Gimesia maris: one gene and its partner. The protein of the gene in region 1 interacts with the protein of each later gene in a pairwise test. Links are inferred from orthologs where the notes say so. Each region holds a gene or a part of one and is shown in the gene's direction. Other genes may lie near its edges.

The links.
Region 2: the proteins of gyrA (region 1) and GmarT_RS00020 interact in binary tests that used the Escherichia coli proteins (3 or more experiments, as listed by UniProt). The link is inferred for Gimesia maris from one-to-one orthologs.

Annotation. Positions count from the first base shown.
Region 1 is NZ_CP042910.1:3,221,433-3,229,968, reverse strand. What follows is about bases 2,604-5,938. They hold gyrA (DNA gyrase subunit A), read left to right. Parts: upstream 2,604-2,978; coding sequence 2,979-5,738; downstream 5,739-5,938. Other genes in these bases: rfbB (dTDP-glucose 4,6-dehydratase), read left to right, coding at 5,795-5,938. Also shown: GmarT_RS12015 (adenylate/guanylate cyclase domain-containing protein), read right to left, coding at 1-203; GmarT_RS12010 (serine/threonine protein kinase), read right to left, coding at 263-2,485; more of rfbB, read left to right, coding at 5,939-6,817; GmarT_RS11995 (UDP-glucose dehydrogenase family protein), read left to right, coding at 6,904-8,214. UniProt on the Escherichia coli protein: A type II topoisomerase that negatively supercoils closed circular double-stranded (ds) DNA in an ATP-dependent manner to maintain chromosomes in an underwound state.
Region 2 is NZ_CP042910.1:554-8,894, forward strand. What follows is about bases 2,209-5,348. They hold GmarT_RS00020 (DNA gyrase subunit B), read left to right. Parts: upstream 2,209-2,600; coding sequence 2,601-5,096; downstream 5,097-5,348. Other genes in these bases: GmarT_RS00015 (DciA family protein), read left to right, coding at 2,209-2,490; hpt (hypoxanthine phosphoribosyltransferase), read right to left, coding at 5,152-5,348. Also shown: GmarT_RS00005 (helix-turn-helix domain-containing protein), read left to right, coding at 1-476; dnaN (DNA polymerase III subunit beta), read left to right, coding at 1,012-2,142; more of GmarT_RS00015, read left to right, coding at 2,146-2,208; more of hpt, read right to left, coding at 5,349-5,673; tRNA pseudouridine(13) synthase TruD, read right to left, coding at 5,689-6,759; GmarT_RS00035 (hypothetical protein), read right to left, coding at 6,842-8,341. UniProt on the Escherichia coli protein: DNA gyrase negatively supercoils closed circular double-stranded DNA in an ATP-dependent manner to maintain chromosomes in an underwound state.

The DNA of each region.
Region 1 (8,536 bases):
ATCTGATTCTCTGCATTCGAGAACCGTGACACGGATAACTGTTTCGGCTGTACTTTGAGCAGCGCGTGTTTTCGTGAGATTCGATCATCCCAGGTTATCGAAATATCTGCTTCCGGGGAACGACCTAAGACCAGTTCCTGGCCTGGCTCCAATGTGAACCGGTTGGAATGCTGAGACTGGGTTCCATATATGACTAACTCCAACAAGCAAAGTCTCCCCGTTTATACATAAAATAGTTTAGTTAACTCTGCTGTTGACCGGATCAACTGGATGTGGTTGATCCCTGCTCAGAACGCTTTTCGGAGTGATGCCGGGACCAGTCCCAGACGCGGCGTTCTGTCAGGACCCGCATCACAAAATACCAGACCGTAAAGATCAACAGACAACTCGTCACCAGTACGATCAATCCGTACTGAATTAACCAGTTCCGCATTTCAGCGACCGGTTTCAATGCCATGCTGCGACGTTCCTGGACCACTGCCGTCCAACCAGTCGTCCCAATTGGAGAAAATGCCGCCAGCCAGATGTTGTCCTTGTTATTCTCCGATAATACTGCCTCAACTGGATCCTGGTAATCATCCACCATAACTGCCTTACGTCCGGGTTGCCCCTTCTGTTGATCTAATTTAATGGATTGTATTCGTTCAAAATCTTTCGCTGTCAATACGAGTTGATCAACCTCGTCCCGCTTCAGACGCCGCAACGTGTCTGAAGTCATGCGAGGGTGTGCCAGCATCTTACCATCGCGGGTATCGATTAAGGCAATCTTTCGATTTCCAAGATTCTCCGTATCTCCACTGATGCTCTCGTCAAAACCTGACAGTAACTGATCCAGATGAGTGGTTCGCGATAAGACTCCCAACACTTTTTCGTGCTGCAGATCCCAGACAGGGACGGCAACCGCGACCATCCATTGATGTGTGGCATCGCTCTTAAAGACCTGACATATATAAGGCTCTTTGATAGGTTCAATCCCCTCGGGAATCTCATCTTTGTCATACTCGGTACCGTGTCCGTGGAAATAGTCTCGATAGGAAAAGTCCTGCCCGATAGTCGGTCCAGGAGGGTCGCGCCAAATCTGGGTCCCCTTGGTATCAGTAAGAAACCAACTCGTATCCTGCTCACGATCCAGGGCAGCACGTTTCTCATCTACCAGAGTTTTTTCCTGCATCAAATAGTCAAATAGCTCAGGATACCTGTTTATAATTTCTCCATCTTCCTCAACATCTCCCTGCATCAGTGAACGCAGCAGGGTCCGATCCGAGAGTTCAATCAGTTGTACTTTGCGATCCTGCAATTCCCGATCCATGTTTTGTGACAGCAGATTTGCAGAGATGGAATCACCGATCAGTGCGCGCTGCGTTAAGTTTTTCCGAAATTGTAATACCATCTTATTGACCACTGCACTGGCAACGGGAATCAACCCGATCATCAATAACAGAGGACCAATGATCCCCAGCGCAATCAGGGGACGGCGAGCCCGGTGCTGTTCTCTCTCTACCAGACTGGTTAAAACAGCTTGCGCATTGGGAAATCGTTTCTTCGGATCAGTCTCCAGACAACGATCTACAATATCGATGAGCCGTCGATCTATTCCGGAAACTTTTCGGTGTTCTGCCGGCCGTGGTGAATTACGGATCAGTTCCCGGTAAGCCGCTAACTTTTCATCAAGTGTATTCAGACTGCGAATTTTCTGCTCATTTTCTGCAGTACGGTAAGGCGCGCTCCCTGACAACATGTGATACAGCAGCGCCCCCAATGCATATACGTCCCAGCGGGAATCGGGAACGGCTTGCAAATCAGCCTGCTCCGGAGCCATATAATACAAAGTTCCCAGGGAAGGGCTCTGTTCATCTGAGAGTCGTGATTGACCAAAATCACAGAGACGAGGCTCGAAATTCGCATCCAGTAGAATATTGGCCGGTTTCAGATCACAGTGCAGGATACCTCTACCATGAGCGTGCACCAGAGCCAGCAGAACGGTTTTGGCAATTCTGACCGCTTCCGAAACAGGTAAAGGCCCTGCTTCCAGAAAAGAGGAGAGTGACCCATTTTCCAAGTATTCCATCATATAATACGGCGGATCGCTGTTCCAGCCCACACCCTGCAGACTGATAATATGCCGGGATGTGTATAACTCGGCCAGTTTTTCGACTTCGCGGTTCAACAGCGACCAGTCCAGACCTCGACGATACGTGTAGAATTTGATCGCCACATATTTTCCCGTATTCTCTTCCTGAGCCAGCCAGACAGATCCATAGGATCCTTCTCCCAGTGATCTCATCAGGAGATAACCCGGGACTTTTGCCGGCAGCAACTGCTGATCCTTGCTTAAACTGGCTGCACGGGCTCGTTCATCAGGCGACTGAACCAGGGTTTTATCAGTCATTTCTGCTTCTATTCCCTGATTTTCCGGTTTCTGATCCTCTGAATATTGAACGTCGCCAGTACTTTGAGCGTTCTCTTGAGGATCTGACTCATTCATGGGAACAATATCTTTGATAAATAACACGGGTGGAGAAATCACGCACAGAATGGCTCTGGGAACCGTCAACAACTCTGCTTCTATTCTATGCAATTGAGAGTCGGCTCTCAATGACAATTCTCAGAACGTAACTTATTGAAAATCAAGGTTTTTCTCCCTTGGAAGACACCAAAATTCAGGGGCGTTATTAGTTGTGATATCAGGGCCTTCCGGCTACAATTTGACTGTGTCTGACAGACTCGAATTCTGCAGCGTTTCAGGCGGTTTTCAAACCCTGTTTTGACCAAAAAACAACTTGCAATTCAGCGAGTGGAATTGAACGTTACAGCATGGAAAGCAGTATCCTTTCTCAACCAGTTGAAGAGTGTCGGGATGGAGCATCCAGTACCTTCGATTAGCACCTGTCGTTTCTGACCACTCCGGTTAATAAATACGATCAAACCAACCAGATCAGAAATAAATCAGTAGTTCATTTCCTTAAGGAGAACAAGGATTGGCTAGCGACAACGGCGAAGAACCGATTATTGATAAGAATATCAAATACCTGGATATCCAGGATGAAATGCGCGACAGCTACCTCACGTATGCCATGAGTGTAATTATCAGTCGCGCACTTCCGGACGCACGGGATGGGTTAAAACCGTCTCAGCGCCGGATTCTTGTCGCCATGAATGATTTGAACCTGGGAGCAAGTTCATCAAGGGTCAAATGCGCAAAAATCTCGGGTGATACCAGCGGTAACTATCACCCCCACGGGGATGGATCCATTTACCCGACTCTGGTCCGACTGGGCCAGGACTGGGTAATGCGAAATGTCCTCATTGACAAACAGGGCAACTTTGGTTCCCTGGCGGGCCTGCCACCAGCAGCCATGCGATATACCGAAGCCAGACTCTCCTCTGTCGCTGCAGAAATGCTGGACGATATTAATCGTAACACCGTCGACTTCGTCCCGACATACGACCAGAGAAATGATGAACCGGTTGTTCTGCCATCGAAATTCCCCAACCTGCTCGTAAATGGTTCCAGCGGAATTGCCGTTGGTATGGCCACCAGTATCCCTCCTCAGAATCTGGGAGAAGTCTGCGAAGCCATCACATTACTGATCGACAATCCGGATGCCACTATCGATGATATCCTGCAGGTGATGCCCGGTCCGGACTTCCCGACAGGGGGAATCATCTGTGGACGTTATGGCATTCGCAAAGGTTATGCGACAGGGCGATCCACCATTACACTCCGGGCACGGACTCATTTCGAAACGGAAAAACAATCGGATGTAATCGTCGTTACCGAAATTCCTTACATGGAAACACGGGATCGCATTCGCGAGAAACTCGAAACCCTGGTCCGAGATGACCGGGTGAAAGGGATTTCGCGCATCGTTGACTTAACCGACAGAAATGTCCCTCCCTGGAAAGTACACCTGCAGATCATCCTGAAACGGGATGCCGACAAAGAAGTGGTACTGGCGCAACTCTTCAAGTTCTCCCCACTGCAAAATACCTTCAGCATCATACTGTTGGCGTTGGTCGGGAACCGCCCGGAAACCCTTTCTATCAAAGAGCTGATTCAACAGTTTATTCTGCATCGAATTGATGTAATCCGCCGTCGCACTGAATTCCTGCTGGCTGAAGCCCGTAAACGAAAACATACCGTTGAAGGGTTGATGATTGCGCAGATTGATATCGATGAAGTCATCAAAACCATTCGAAACTCCCCCAGCCGGGCAGAGGCCAAAATCAGCCTGCAGGGTTTGCAGGTCGATGGCAAGCTTATCGAACGCGCACTGGGAGAAGATGGTTTCAAAGAATATCAGAATGAGCAGGGGGTTCATGAATATTATTCGCTGTCAGCCAATCAGGCAGAAGCGATTGTCTCGATGCAGCTTGGTTCGCTGGCCAATCTGGAACGCGAGAAGCTGAGTGGCGAGCATCAGGAACTCCTCAAAGCCATCTCCGAATATCTATACCTGTTGTCAGATGAAGATCATATCCGCTCTGTCATTCGTGAAGACATGCTGTTGCTTCAACAGAAATATTCGGACAAACGCCGTACAGATATTTCCGAAGATGAACTGACTGACGTCAATCGAGATGACCTGATTACAGAAGAACCGATGGTAGTGACTCTCTCACAAAGAGGTTATATCAAACGAACTCAACTGAATACTTATCAGGCACAAAATCGAGGTGGGAAAGGAATCAAAGGTGCGAAAACGGATGAGGAAGATCCCATTCAGCATCTGTTTGTTTCCAGTACGCACTCCTATCTGCTGTTCATCACGAATCGAGGGCGCGTGTATTGGCAGAAAGTTTATGACCTGCCACTTCAGGGACGCACAGCCAAGGGACGAGCACTCGTTAACCTGCTTTCACTTCAGGAGGATGAAGCCGTTTCGAATTGTGTGGCTGTCCGGGAATTTGACGAAGAACGCTTTCTCGTCATGGCAACGCGAAATGGAATCATTAAAAAATCCCCGCTCTCTGCTTACTCCCGTCCGCAGAAAGGGGGTATCATCGCGATCAAACTGGATGAAGACGACGAACTGGTGGAAGCCCTGATCGTTTCACCGGGTGAAGATCTGCTGCTGGCAACCTCTGATGGAATGGCCATTCGATTTGCCCAGTCAGATGCCCGTAGCATGGGACGAAATACGCGTGGTGTGAAAGGCATCAAACTTTCCAAGTCAGGGCATGTCATCGGAATGGTTATCGCCGATCCTGAAACCTGTCTGCTGACAGTCTGTGAAAATGGTTACGGTAAACGGACTCCATTTGGATTTATCCCTCCTGCCGAAGAACAGGAAGAAGAAGTTCTCGAAGCTGAAGAAGAAATCACAGCAGAACCGGATTCTGACTCCGAAGAAAATACCGATGAAGAGCAGGAAACCCGCAGTGGAATGCATTATCGACGCCAGAGGCGTGGCGGAAAGGGTATTCGAGACATAAGGACTTCAGCACGCAATGGCAATGCCGTCGATATTATTCCGGTAGCTGAAGATGATGAAGTCCTGATGGTAACAACAAGCGGCAAAATCCAACGGGTCAGAGGCTGCGAGATCAGCCAGGTCGGCCGAAACACCCAGGGAGTCCGGGTCATCACACTTGATACCAATGATAAACTGGTCTCGCTGGCAAGAATCCCGGCGGAAATTGTTGACGAATCTGAGAATGAAGACCCCGTCAATACGCCTGACGAGAATATTCAACCAACGACGGATACTGACAGTTCAACCGATGAGATCAATTAATTTTCACCTGAATTGTGAGTCCTGATTTTTTTTCTTTCAGAAGAATGGATACTCAAATGAAACAGATTTTAGTGACTGGAGGCTGTGGATTTATCGGATCCAATTTCATTCGATACCAACTCTCAGAATACCCGGATATTTCAGTAACCAATCTCGACAAGTTAACCTATGCCGGCAATCTGGAAAACCTGAAAGAATTTGAAAACCATTCAGGATATACCTTTGTTAAAGGTGATATCACAGACGCCGATTTTGTGAACTCTCTCTTGAATTCCACCGATTTCGATGCCGTGATTAATTTCGCTGCCGAGTCGCATGTCGATCGCAGTATTCTTGATTCGGGTCCCTTTATTCATACGAATATTGTGGGGACTCAAATTCTGCTGGATGCAGCCCGCAATAAGAATATCGCTCGATATGTGCAAGTCTCAACGGATGAGGTTTATGGCAGCCTGGGTGCTGAGGGATTATTCACGGAATCAACTCCGATTGCTCCCAACAGCCCGTATTCTGCCTCGAAAGCCTCTGCCGACCTCTTAGTAAGAAGTTACATTAAAACTTTCGACTTCCCCGCCATTATCACCCGCTGTTCCAACAACTATGGTCCCTACCAGTTTCCAGAAAAACTGATCCCGCTATTCATCTCGAATGCTCTGGAAGATAAATCACTGCCTATTTATGGTGAAGGAACAAATGTCAGAGACTGGATTCATGTCATTGACCATTGTCGTGGGATTGATGCCGCTTTGAGAAAAGGGAAAACCGGTCAAATCTACAACTTCGGTGGGAATGCAGAGATGCAGAATATCGAAATCACCAGACTGTTATTGAATATTCTCGATAAGCCAGAGTCTCTGATCAAATATGTCACAGACAGACCAGGACATGACCTACGCTATGCAATTGACTGCAGCAAAGCAGAAGCAGAATTAGGCTGGAAACCTGAAACCAGATTTGATACTGGATTAAAAGATACGGTACAGTGGTATCTGGACAACCCGGAATGGGTCAATCGAATCCGTTCGGGACAATATATGAATTATTATGAGCAGCAGTACGGCAACCGCTTAAATACTTAATTTGTATCATCATTTGACTTCAGGTAAATTGAGCTGAATTTCTAACATTCAGTTCTCGACTCTTCATTCAATCAAAAGAGAATTATATGAAAATTGCAGTAATTGGCACGGGGTACGTAGGACTGGTGACAGGCACTTGTTTTGCCGAAAGCGGAAACCATGTTACCTGCATCGACATTGATGAGCAGAAAGTTCAGAGATTGAACGCTGGTGAGATCCCTATTTTCGAGCCGGGCCTCGAAGAAATGGTGAAACGTAATTCAAAAGCCCGGCGACTACTCTTCACAACCAGTTATGATGAGGCTATTCCAGAGGCCAAGTGTATCTTCATCGCAGTGGGAACCCCTCAGAAAGAAGATGGCTCAGCCAATCTTGATAGTATCTGGAAGGTCGCCGAGTCACTTGCCCCCCTTCTACCAGAGGATTCGATCGTCATCATCAAAAGTACGGTCCCGGTAGGAACGAATCGCAAACTCGCAGAACTGCTTCAGGAACTGACAGGCAGAGTTGTTGATGTCGCTTCGAATCCGGAATTTTTGAAGGAAGGGGCAGCCATAGATGACTTCTCCAAGCCCGACCGTGTTGTCGTGGGAGTTTCTCGACCCGAAATTTCTGACACACTCCACGAACTCTATAAACCATTCCTGCGTACCGAACACCCATTCCTTTCCATGGAACTCGAGAGTGCGGAAATGACAAAATATGTCGCAAACTGCATGCTGGCGACAAAAATCAGTTTCATCAATGAAATGGCAAATCTGTGTGAACGGGTGGGGGCCGATATCAATCAGGTGCGCCGGGGAATCGGCCATGATCAACGGATTGGCTTTTCCTTTCTTTTTCCTGGAGTCGGATATGGGGGTTCCTGTTTTCCCAAAGATGTCTCCGCACTGATTTCCGTAGCCAAAAACCAGCAGATGGAACCATCCATCCTGAACGCTGTCGACCAGGTCAATACGGCTCAGAAAAAAGTGTTATTTGAAAAAGTAAACAAGTACTTCAAAGGCTCACTGCAGGGAAAGACTTTTGCGATCTGGGGACTGGCCTTCAAACCAAAAACAGATGATATCCGTGAAGCACCTGCCCTGGTTTTGATTGACCAACTTCTACAGGCCGGCGCGCAACTGAAGGTTCACGATCCGGTGGCCATGGACAATGTCAAAGATATCTATGGGGATCAGCTTGCTTATTTCGATCATCACTATGATACTCTGCAGGGATCCGACGCCCTCATTATTGTCACTGAATGGAATGAATTTCGGCACGCCGATTTTGATTATATTCTGCATAAGCTGCAGAAACCTGTCATCTTTGACGGACGGAACCTGTATGACCCCGATAAAATGAAACAAAAGGGTTTTGAATACATTGGCATCGGACTCAGTAATGTAAAATAACTGTGGAAAACAATTCACAGACAGTAAAACCGGAATCAGAAATACATACGGTTCTTAGATCTCAGTGATCGAGAACATCAAGAAAGAACGAAAAATGGAACACGAACTCAAAGAGAAATGCACGGGAATCATGGATCGCATCGTCAAGCTACGAGACTCTCTTTGACTACACTGACAAAAAAAAACGCGCTGCTGAAATTAATGAGCTGATGGGAGCTGCCGGCTTCTGGGACAACCAGGAGAAGGCACAGGGTCTCGTCAACGAAATGCAGCAGATTCAACTGGTTGTCAAACCATTAACTCAACTTGTTGAGGGCGCGGA
Region 2 (8,341 bases), 3.2 Mb from region 1 along the record:
ATTTTGAGCAGATTCCCATCAAAGAAAAAGAACTCGCCCTGATTGCCCGTCAGAAAGAATGCTCACCACGAGAGCTGTCTGCCATCCTGAATCAGCTGCATACGGTCAGCCGAATTCAGCAGAAACGCATTGAAGGCCGTTTCGTACAGGAATTCCTGGATGGGAATCTGGATCCGCCACGCACCAGTACGGCTAAAATCACCAGAGTCGTCTGTCGTGAATTTAAGACCAGCCTGGCCCAGGTCCGCTCTGCCAACCGGTCTCAGCAGATTGTTCTACCGCGGCAATGTGCCATGTTCCTCTCCCGGGAACTGACCGGTGAATCTTTAGCAAATATCGCGAATTATTTTAATCGCAAGAACCACAGCACGGTTATTCATGCCTGTCGTCAAATTCAGAACGATCTCGAAAAATCACCCGGATTACGTCAGCAGATTTCTCGCATCAAGCAACAACTTGGGGTATACCCTTTATAGCGGACAGGAAATTCAACCAGAGAAACCGGATCAGGAAACTTTTTCCAGGCCCCCTTTCACAGTTTCTGATGCTCTGTTTTGTCGACAACCTGTTCAAAGTCTGTTGCCAGAAGTCGACTGGTTTTTCGTTTCTGAACAGCGCTGATCGTGACTTTTCAAAGTCCTCTTCTTTGTGATCAGTCTATCTGCTTCCTACCAAGATCCCACCAACAGGTTTTCGACAGAAAATATCGCTAATACCATTGATTTAAAGTCATACTAAATCGGTATTTACGTTTAATTCTCTGCGATAATCCACAATTTTCTTCTCCCTCTGATACTACTACTGCTAAATAAAAATCTTTTAGATTAAAACTCCCTTGAAAAACAAGGTTGTTGTGTAGATTCGGGACCTCAGATTGATTGTGAAAGTCATCGAAATCACATAAAATATCATCAGCATTAAAGATCAAATTACAGGCAGCCAGAAAGTGTTTCCATCGATGTCCGCGGTTGCCGTCAAATTCCACGCATTTTTACAAAAGTTGATTCAAACATGAAGCTCAGTTGTTCTCGATCTACCCTGTTATCCGGCTTTCAGATCATTGGAAGCGTCATCAGTTCCCGCACACCGAAAGAAGTTCTGAAGTGCGCCAAACTGGAAGCAGCAGACGGAAAAGCAACGCTGAGCGGGACTGATCTGGAAGTCAGTATTCGCTTTGATTTCGAAGAAGTCGAAGTCATGGTGCCCGGGCAGATTCTGCTCTCCGTTCATGAGCTGGTTTCCATCCTGCGGGAAGCCCATACCGATTCCGTGGAAATCGAACTCAAGAAAGACGAAGAGGCAGACCAGGACTTCATCCTGATTCAGGCCGGCAAAAGTGAATTCCGTCTGTCAGTTCATGATCCTTCCGAATTTCCTGCCGTGGAAACCTTCAACGAATCCAACTTCTTCGAAATTCCGATGCAGTCATTTCGTGAAATGATTCGCCGCACCGTGTTTGCCACCGATCCGGAAAGCACGCGTTATGCACTCGGCGGCGTTTTGTTTGATGTCGAAGGTGATAAATTAACCCTGGCCGCCACCGATGGACGCAGACTGGCGATGGTCGAATCAGCATGCAGTTACCAGGGTTCCGAAGCGTATGAAAACAATCGCCCCGTGATTCCCGCCAAAGCAATGTCACTGATCGAAAAGAGTCTGACAGGCGATGAAGGAAACATCCAGATCGCGATTCGAGCCAATGATGTGATTGTGAAAAGTGGCCGTTCCACAATTTTCGGCAGACTCGTCGAAGGCCGCTTCCCGAAATACCGTGATGTCATTCCTCCCGAGCCGACTCATAGTATCGATCTGGAAGTGGGCACGTTCTTCGGGGCAGTCCGCCAGGCGCAGATTGTGACCGACGTGGAAACACGGGGAGTCGATTTTGTCTTCTCCAGCGGTCTGTTGACTTTGAAAAGTGTGGCGGCATCCGTCGGGGAATCAAAAGTGGAAATCCCGATCCCCTTCGAAGGGGAAGACATCGTGATCACATTTGACGTTCGTTACCTGGCCGACTTTCTGAAAACGCTCGACTCAGCCGCCCATATCAGACTGCAGCTGATCGATTCAGACAGTGCCGCGGTTCTGAAAACAGACGATGGTTACACCTACGTCATCATGCCTCTCTCGCAAGCACGGTAATACATGTCTCAAAAGTACGAATTCAAACAGAGTCGTGCCGTGCCCGCACCGGTGCCTGTCTCACAGGTACTTTCTGAGCTGATTGCTTTGAAAGGGCTCTCCCGCGTGCAGGGAGATCAACGACTGACCAATGCCTGGAAACAGGCGGCGGGTGAAAAAATCTCAGGTCAGACAACGGTAATGGGCATCAAAAACAGGGTGGTGCAGGTCGGAGTCGAGAACTCAGCTCTGCTGAATGAGCTGAATTCATTTCATAAGAAATCATTGCTGACGAAATTACAGCAGGAGTACGGAAAACAGGATGTCCGCGAGATAAAATTTCGCTTGAAATCCAAGGCAAATAAGTAGCTCAAACAGATTAAAAAATGGAATGTGAAATTACTGTTTGAGACTGGTCTAAGATCAGACAACGTTTCGCAGCAGCGAAACAGAAAAACAATTCACGGGAGTGATAAAGCGTGAGTGATCAAGAAGAGAGTCAGACAGAGTTGAAAAAAACGGGATACGATGAATCCAATATTCGTGCCCTGGAAGGCGTCGAAGGGATTCGTACTCGACCTGCCATGTATATCGGGGATACCACGCTCCGGGGTCTGCACCATCTGGTCTATGAAGTCGTCGATAACTCGATCGATGAATGTGTGAATAATTATGCTTCAATCATCAACGTTAAAATCAATGCGGATGGCAGCGTGACCTGTAGCGATGATGGTCGCGGGATTCCCATAGGTATCATGCCGGACATGAATAACCGTCCGGCTCTGGAAGTGGTTTTGACGGAAATCCATGCCGGCGGAAAGTTTGACCGGGAAGGGGGCTACAAAACCGGAACCGGTGGTTTGCACGGCGTCGGGATTACCGCAGTCAACGCCTTGAGCGAATGGCTGGAAGCCGAAGTCCGACGTGAAGGGCATGTCTGGACCATGGATTTCCACCAGGGGCTTTTGAAGACTCCGCTCAAAAAACTCGGGAAGACCGACAAGAGCGGAACCAAAATCACCTTCAAGCCGGATGGCACCATCTTCCCGGATACTAAATTTGTCTATGACACATTGACCAAGCGACTCCAGGAACTCGCTTTTCTGAACGCCGGCGTGCGGATTCGCATCAATGATGAGCGTACCGGCCAGTCAGATGAATTTCACTATGAAGAAGGACTGGTCGAATTCGTACGCCATCTGAACCGTACTGAGACTGTCCTCTACGAAGAAATCATTCATATCCAGGGAGAACTCGAAGGCGTGCAGGTCGATATTTCGGTACAGCACAACGATGGTTCTACCGAAAATGTACGCTGCTTCGCCAACAACATTTTCAACATTGAAGGGGGAACCCATTTCTCCGGCTTCCGGGGGGCGTTAACCCGCTCGATCAATGCCTACGGTAAAAAAGCCAACCTCTTCAAAGACTTCACACCCAGCGGCGACGATTTCCGTGAAGGCCTGACAGCGGTGATTACCGTCCGCGTTCCCGATCCGCAGTTTGAAGGTCAGACCAAGACCAAACTGGGGAACAGCGAAGTCGAAGGCATTGTTCAGACCGTCGTGAATGAAAAGCTGACCAAGTTTTTCGAAGAGAACCCAGGCGTCGCGAAAAAGATCTCGCTCAAAGGTCTGCTGGCGGCAGAAGCCCGTGAAGCAGCTAAAAAAGCCCGTGAAATGGTTCGTCGCAAAGGGGCACTCACCACAGGCGGTCTGCCTGAAAAACTGCGTGACTGCCGTAGCCGAGAACTCGACATCACCGAACTCTACCTCGTCGAAGGGGATTCTGCCGGCGGTTCGGCAGACACCGGACGCGATTCTAACATCCAGGCGATTCTGCCATTGCGTGGTAAAATCCTGAATGTGGAAAAAGCACAGCTGGTCAAGGTTCTGGATAACGCGGAAATCGCCAACATCTTCAAAGCGGTCGGTGTTCCACCGGGAGCTGCCTTTGATGACGTTACCAAACGACGTTATGGCAAGATCATCCTGATGACCGATGCCGACGTTGACGGCAGCCACATTCGCACGCTGCTGCTGACCTTCTTCTTCCGTCACATGCGGGAACTGGTCAACAATGGTTGTGTGTATGTCGCACAGCCACCTTTGTATCGCGTTACCCAGGGTAAGAAAATCCGCTATGTGCAGACGCAGGATGAAATGATGAACGAGCTGGTCGAACTGGCTCTCTCAGATTCGAATCTGCAGCATGAAGACGGAACCATCTTTGAGGGAGAGATGCTGGAAAAACTGGTGGATCTGGTTTCTGATCTGGAAGAGCCACTGGGAACACTCGATCGTCGCGGCATCGATTTGAAATTCATTGCTTTGAATTTTGCGACCGAAGACGGTTTACTGCCCCAATATCGCATCTTCCTCGGCAAACAGCAGTTCTGGTTTACGTCTCAGGAGGAAATGGCAAGTTTCCTGAAAGAAGAAGAAGCCAAACGCGGCGATGAACTGCAGATCGCCGATGACAACGGAGCAGCAGAAACTTCTGAAGACAGCGAAGAAGACGAGGATGAGTTCGCAAAAGCAGGAGCCCTGCAGGTGACCGATCTGCACGAAATTCGCACGATTAACGATCTGTTGCAGAAGCTGAAAGGTTACGGGATTCACCTGAAAGATTTCTACTCACCTGGAAACCGCAACGGTGAACCCATCTATCCGTTTTGCATTAACAGTGGCAGCAATGCAGTTAAACTGAGCAATCTCCGCCAGCTCCTGCCTTCGCTACGAGACATCGGCGAAAAAGGACTCAAGCTGACCCGCTTCAAAGGATTGGGCGAAATGAACTCAGAAGAACTCTGGGATACCAGTATGGATCCGGAAAAACGGGTGCTTCTGCAGGTGGGCATGCAGGATGCCGCCGCCGCTGATGAAATCTTCCGCGTGCTGATGGGAGATGTTGTGGAACCCCGCCGCGAATTCATCGAGAAACATGCACTCGATGTGAAGAATCTGGATGTGTAATCAATTATGAATTCTGTAGAACGCACATGATTCGAGTGCGTTCTACAGATTCGTTTTACGCAAGATCCGAGCCTTCCAGGGATGCGATGAAAGGCAGATGGCGGTATTCGTTGTTGAAGTCCAGTCCATAGCCGACAACAAAATGCTCGGGAATTTTAAAGCAGTGATAGTCGGGTTTCAGTTCGACTGTTGACGCTTCTTCTTTCCAGAGCAGGACGGCTGATTTCAGAGATCGGGGATTCTGATTCTGAATTTGAGCCAGCACGGTCTGCATGGTTTTACCCGTATCAAAAATATCATCCACCAGCAGAACATCACGGTCTGTTAAATCGGGCAGGTAATCCAGATTGACCTGTAATTCTCCCGGCGTGGTTGATTTACCGCGATAACTGGAAGCCTGTAACACACCGACCTGGTGGGGCACATCAATCGCCCGGATCAGATCTGCCAGTAACACCAGGCTGCCGGCCAGTATCCCGATGATGGTCAAGGGCCGATTCTGATATTCCTGGGCTAGTTCCCGTCCCAGTTCAATCACACGCGAGTTAATCTGTTCCTCATCAATCAGAACTTTCACAATATCTTCCTTTCATCACGAGTCGCCTGGCGTCATGGCAGCCGTCTCGTTTTTCATAAATTCCCTGAGCAACATGGTCGCATACACGCCGGAAGGCAGCGTAAAATCAAACTGGATGCCGTCCGCCGTCTGACTGATTTTAAGATCTTTCGGCCAGATCAGGAATGGTCGGCGGGCACCGGGAGTCAGTTTTTTGAAACGTGAAAAGTATGCCGGTTCCAGGGAGAACTCCTGCAGAATCGCAGTCTCCGCTTCCAGAACCTGATCGGCAGGCTGTTTCATTTTAGGCCCGAAAATAGGACCGGTAATGACGGTTTCCCGCTGATCAAACCGCTGTTGCTCCGCAGCGACATCTTCAACAACAAACAGACCCCCCGATTCACAAACCTGCATGATATCGCCCTGCTGAACCGTATGCAGGTTTTTTGCAGAGACCCTTTGAGAGAGTGCCCGATTAAACAGACAGGACTGCGCCGCCGACAGAGCCAGCCGTTTCAGTGATTTGTTCCGAAAGTATTTGGCGGAGACCTTTTCATTTTTTAACAGCTTCATTCCCATTCGCAACGTTTCATTATCGCGGCCCATTCGCTGCGCACCATAAAAGTTGGGAAAGCCGAACTCTGTAATTTTCTCCTGAATGGCCTTCGCATTAGCAAACGCATTCTCAGAAGTTTCTTTCAGTAACAGTGTGAAGCGGTTCCCTTTGAGATGCCCGGTTTTCAGTTTCCGTTCATGCCGGGTTGCCTGCAGAATGCGAATGCCATCGAAGGCAAACCCTTCCAGCAAAGGCTCACATTCTACAGGAACGGAGACCATTTGCCGCGTGATGGCACAGCGGTCTTTCAGGCCGGCCACACCAATTTCCCGTGAATCGACTCTCAACTTTTCTGACAGAATCTTTACCAGAAACTGCGCCGAGACATCCCGTTTTTCCACCCACAGAAACAGATGATCTCCTTCACCCGAAGGGGCGTAGACCGGGATCTCCTCCACGATAAAGTCTTCGGGGGTCTGTTTTAATTCACCGCCGGTTCCCGGTAAGCCTTCCGTCAGATAAGGCAGCACTTCAGTTTCTGGTTCAGGCATAGCGGGAATAAAGTTCTAGTGCCTGTTCCAGGATCATGGCGCGTCTTTGATCGGAAGACGCGACAGTCAAACGGAAATCAGGCTACTTGCGATTGGCAATGGATAAGGAAATCAGCCTGATGAATCCTTCACCGAATTCCAGATTCAGGCTGGCTTGATCGGCTGTGATTTTAGGATAAATGGTCATCAGATCGCCACCGGAAGCGAAGGCCACTTTCGCAGATTCAATGAAATCGGGATTTTTTGCATTCTCCTCTGCCAGGGGAATCATCGATGCCAGTTTAAAAGACAGTAGAAAAGCGGTACCCTGTTTGCGGTCCTGTGCATGACTTTTGCCTGTTGAAATCGACTTTTTCAACAGTTCCAGGCTCTCCGTTTCCCCCATGGCCACCCAGCATTCGTCCTGACTGCAGCCGATATAAATGACCGGGTTTTGACCAAAGAGTTTTTTTGTATCTTCTTTCAGGTTGTCGGGGGTAATTTTATGAATGGCAATGCCTTCCACTTCCGCGACATTTCCTTCAACGCCTTTTGTATCATCGGCCTGTTTAGTTAAATCGAAGAACTCCTGCAGACCCTGTTGAAATTGAGATCCGTTCGAAAGTTTCACTGCGCCCAGTAATGCCACTTTCTTTTCACCCACCTGTTGCATCTGAATGTGTCCATCGAGTTTACCAGAGCCAACAGTTGCCTTGAGAGAATCCAGAATCTTAGCGACGGGACCAGGATTCGCATCATCGCCCAGCAGTATCGGTGGAATATTTCTGGTAGATTTTTCGATCAGATCCAGAATCATTTTCTGCTCCACCTCTTTCCGGAGCGGAAGAATGGTATATCCCAGCATTTCTGCAGAATCAGCCTGAAGATAAGAATACTGGCTGGAAGTTTTCGACAACTGCTCAAATTCTTTACTCAGTGGTGTACCTGGTTGTGCTTTGACACCCAGATGCAGCTGAATGTTCTTTTTCTCTTTCGACAGGTTATAACCGATCGTCAGCTGATTCCCATCTTCGGCGACCTGTTCAAACTGCTTCAGTATGAGCAGGGTGGTTTCTTTGCGACCTTTGTATTTTAAATCATCTTCACCCGGCTTTTGTGGCAGTTGTTCATCCACACGGGCTCTGGTCAGATCAACGGCCATCATCCGCATCGGCTGGGGGACATTACTCAGAAACAGCGACCCGGCAATGTCATACTCTTTGGCCAGCGCGCTGGTGAACTCATCGGGGTTGTAAAATTCTCTGTCCAGCGCTTCACTTTTAATGTGCAGAAATGCGTAGCCGTGGGCCATCTTGATGTGCACTGTGAATGTGGGCAATGCCAGCGTGTAGCGATCTTCTTTCCCGTCGACCGGATTCAACAGAAAGCCGACTTCGCCCAGGGTCTGCGTCAGCTCGTCCAGACTTTTGACTGGAATAAATCCCACCACAACCGCTTGCGGCGCGATACCTTCGTTCAGAAAGACAAATGCCCCCAGCGGTTTCGTTTTATCCAGGCCTTCCAGATTACGATACTGTGCCAGAAACCCTTTGATCATTGCGGGATATTCCGGTTTGTCCACAGTGGCAAAAATGTAATCAAT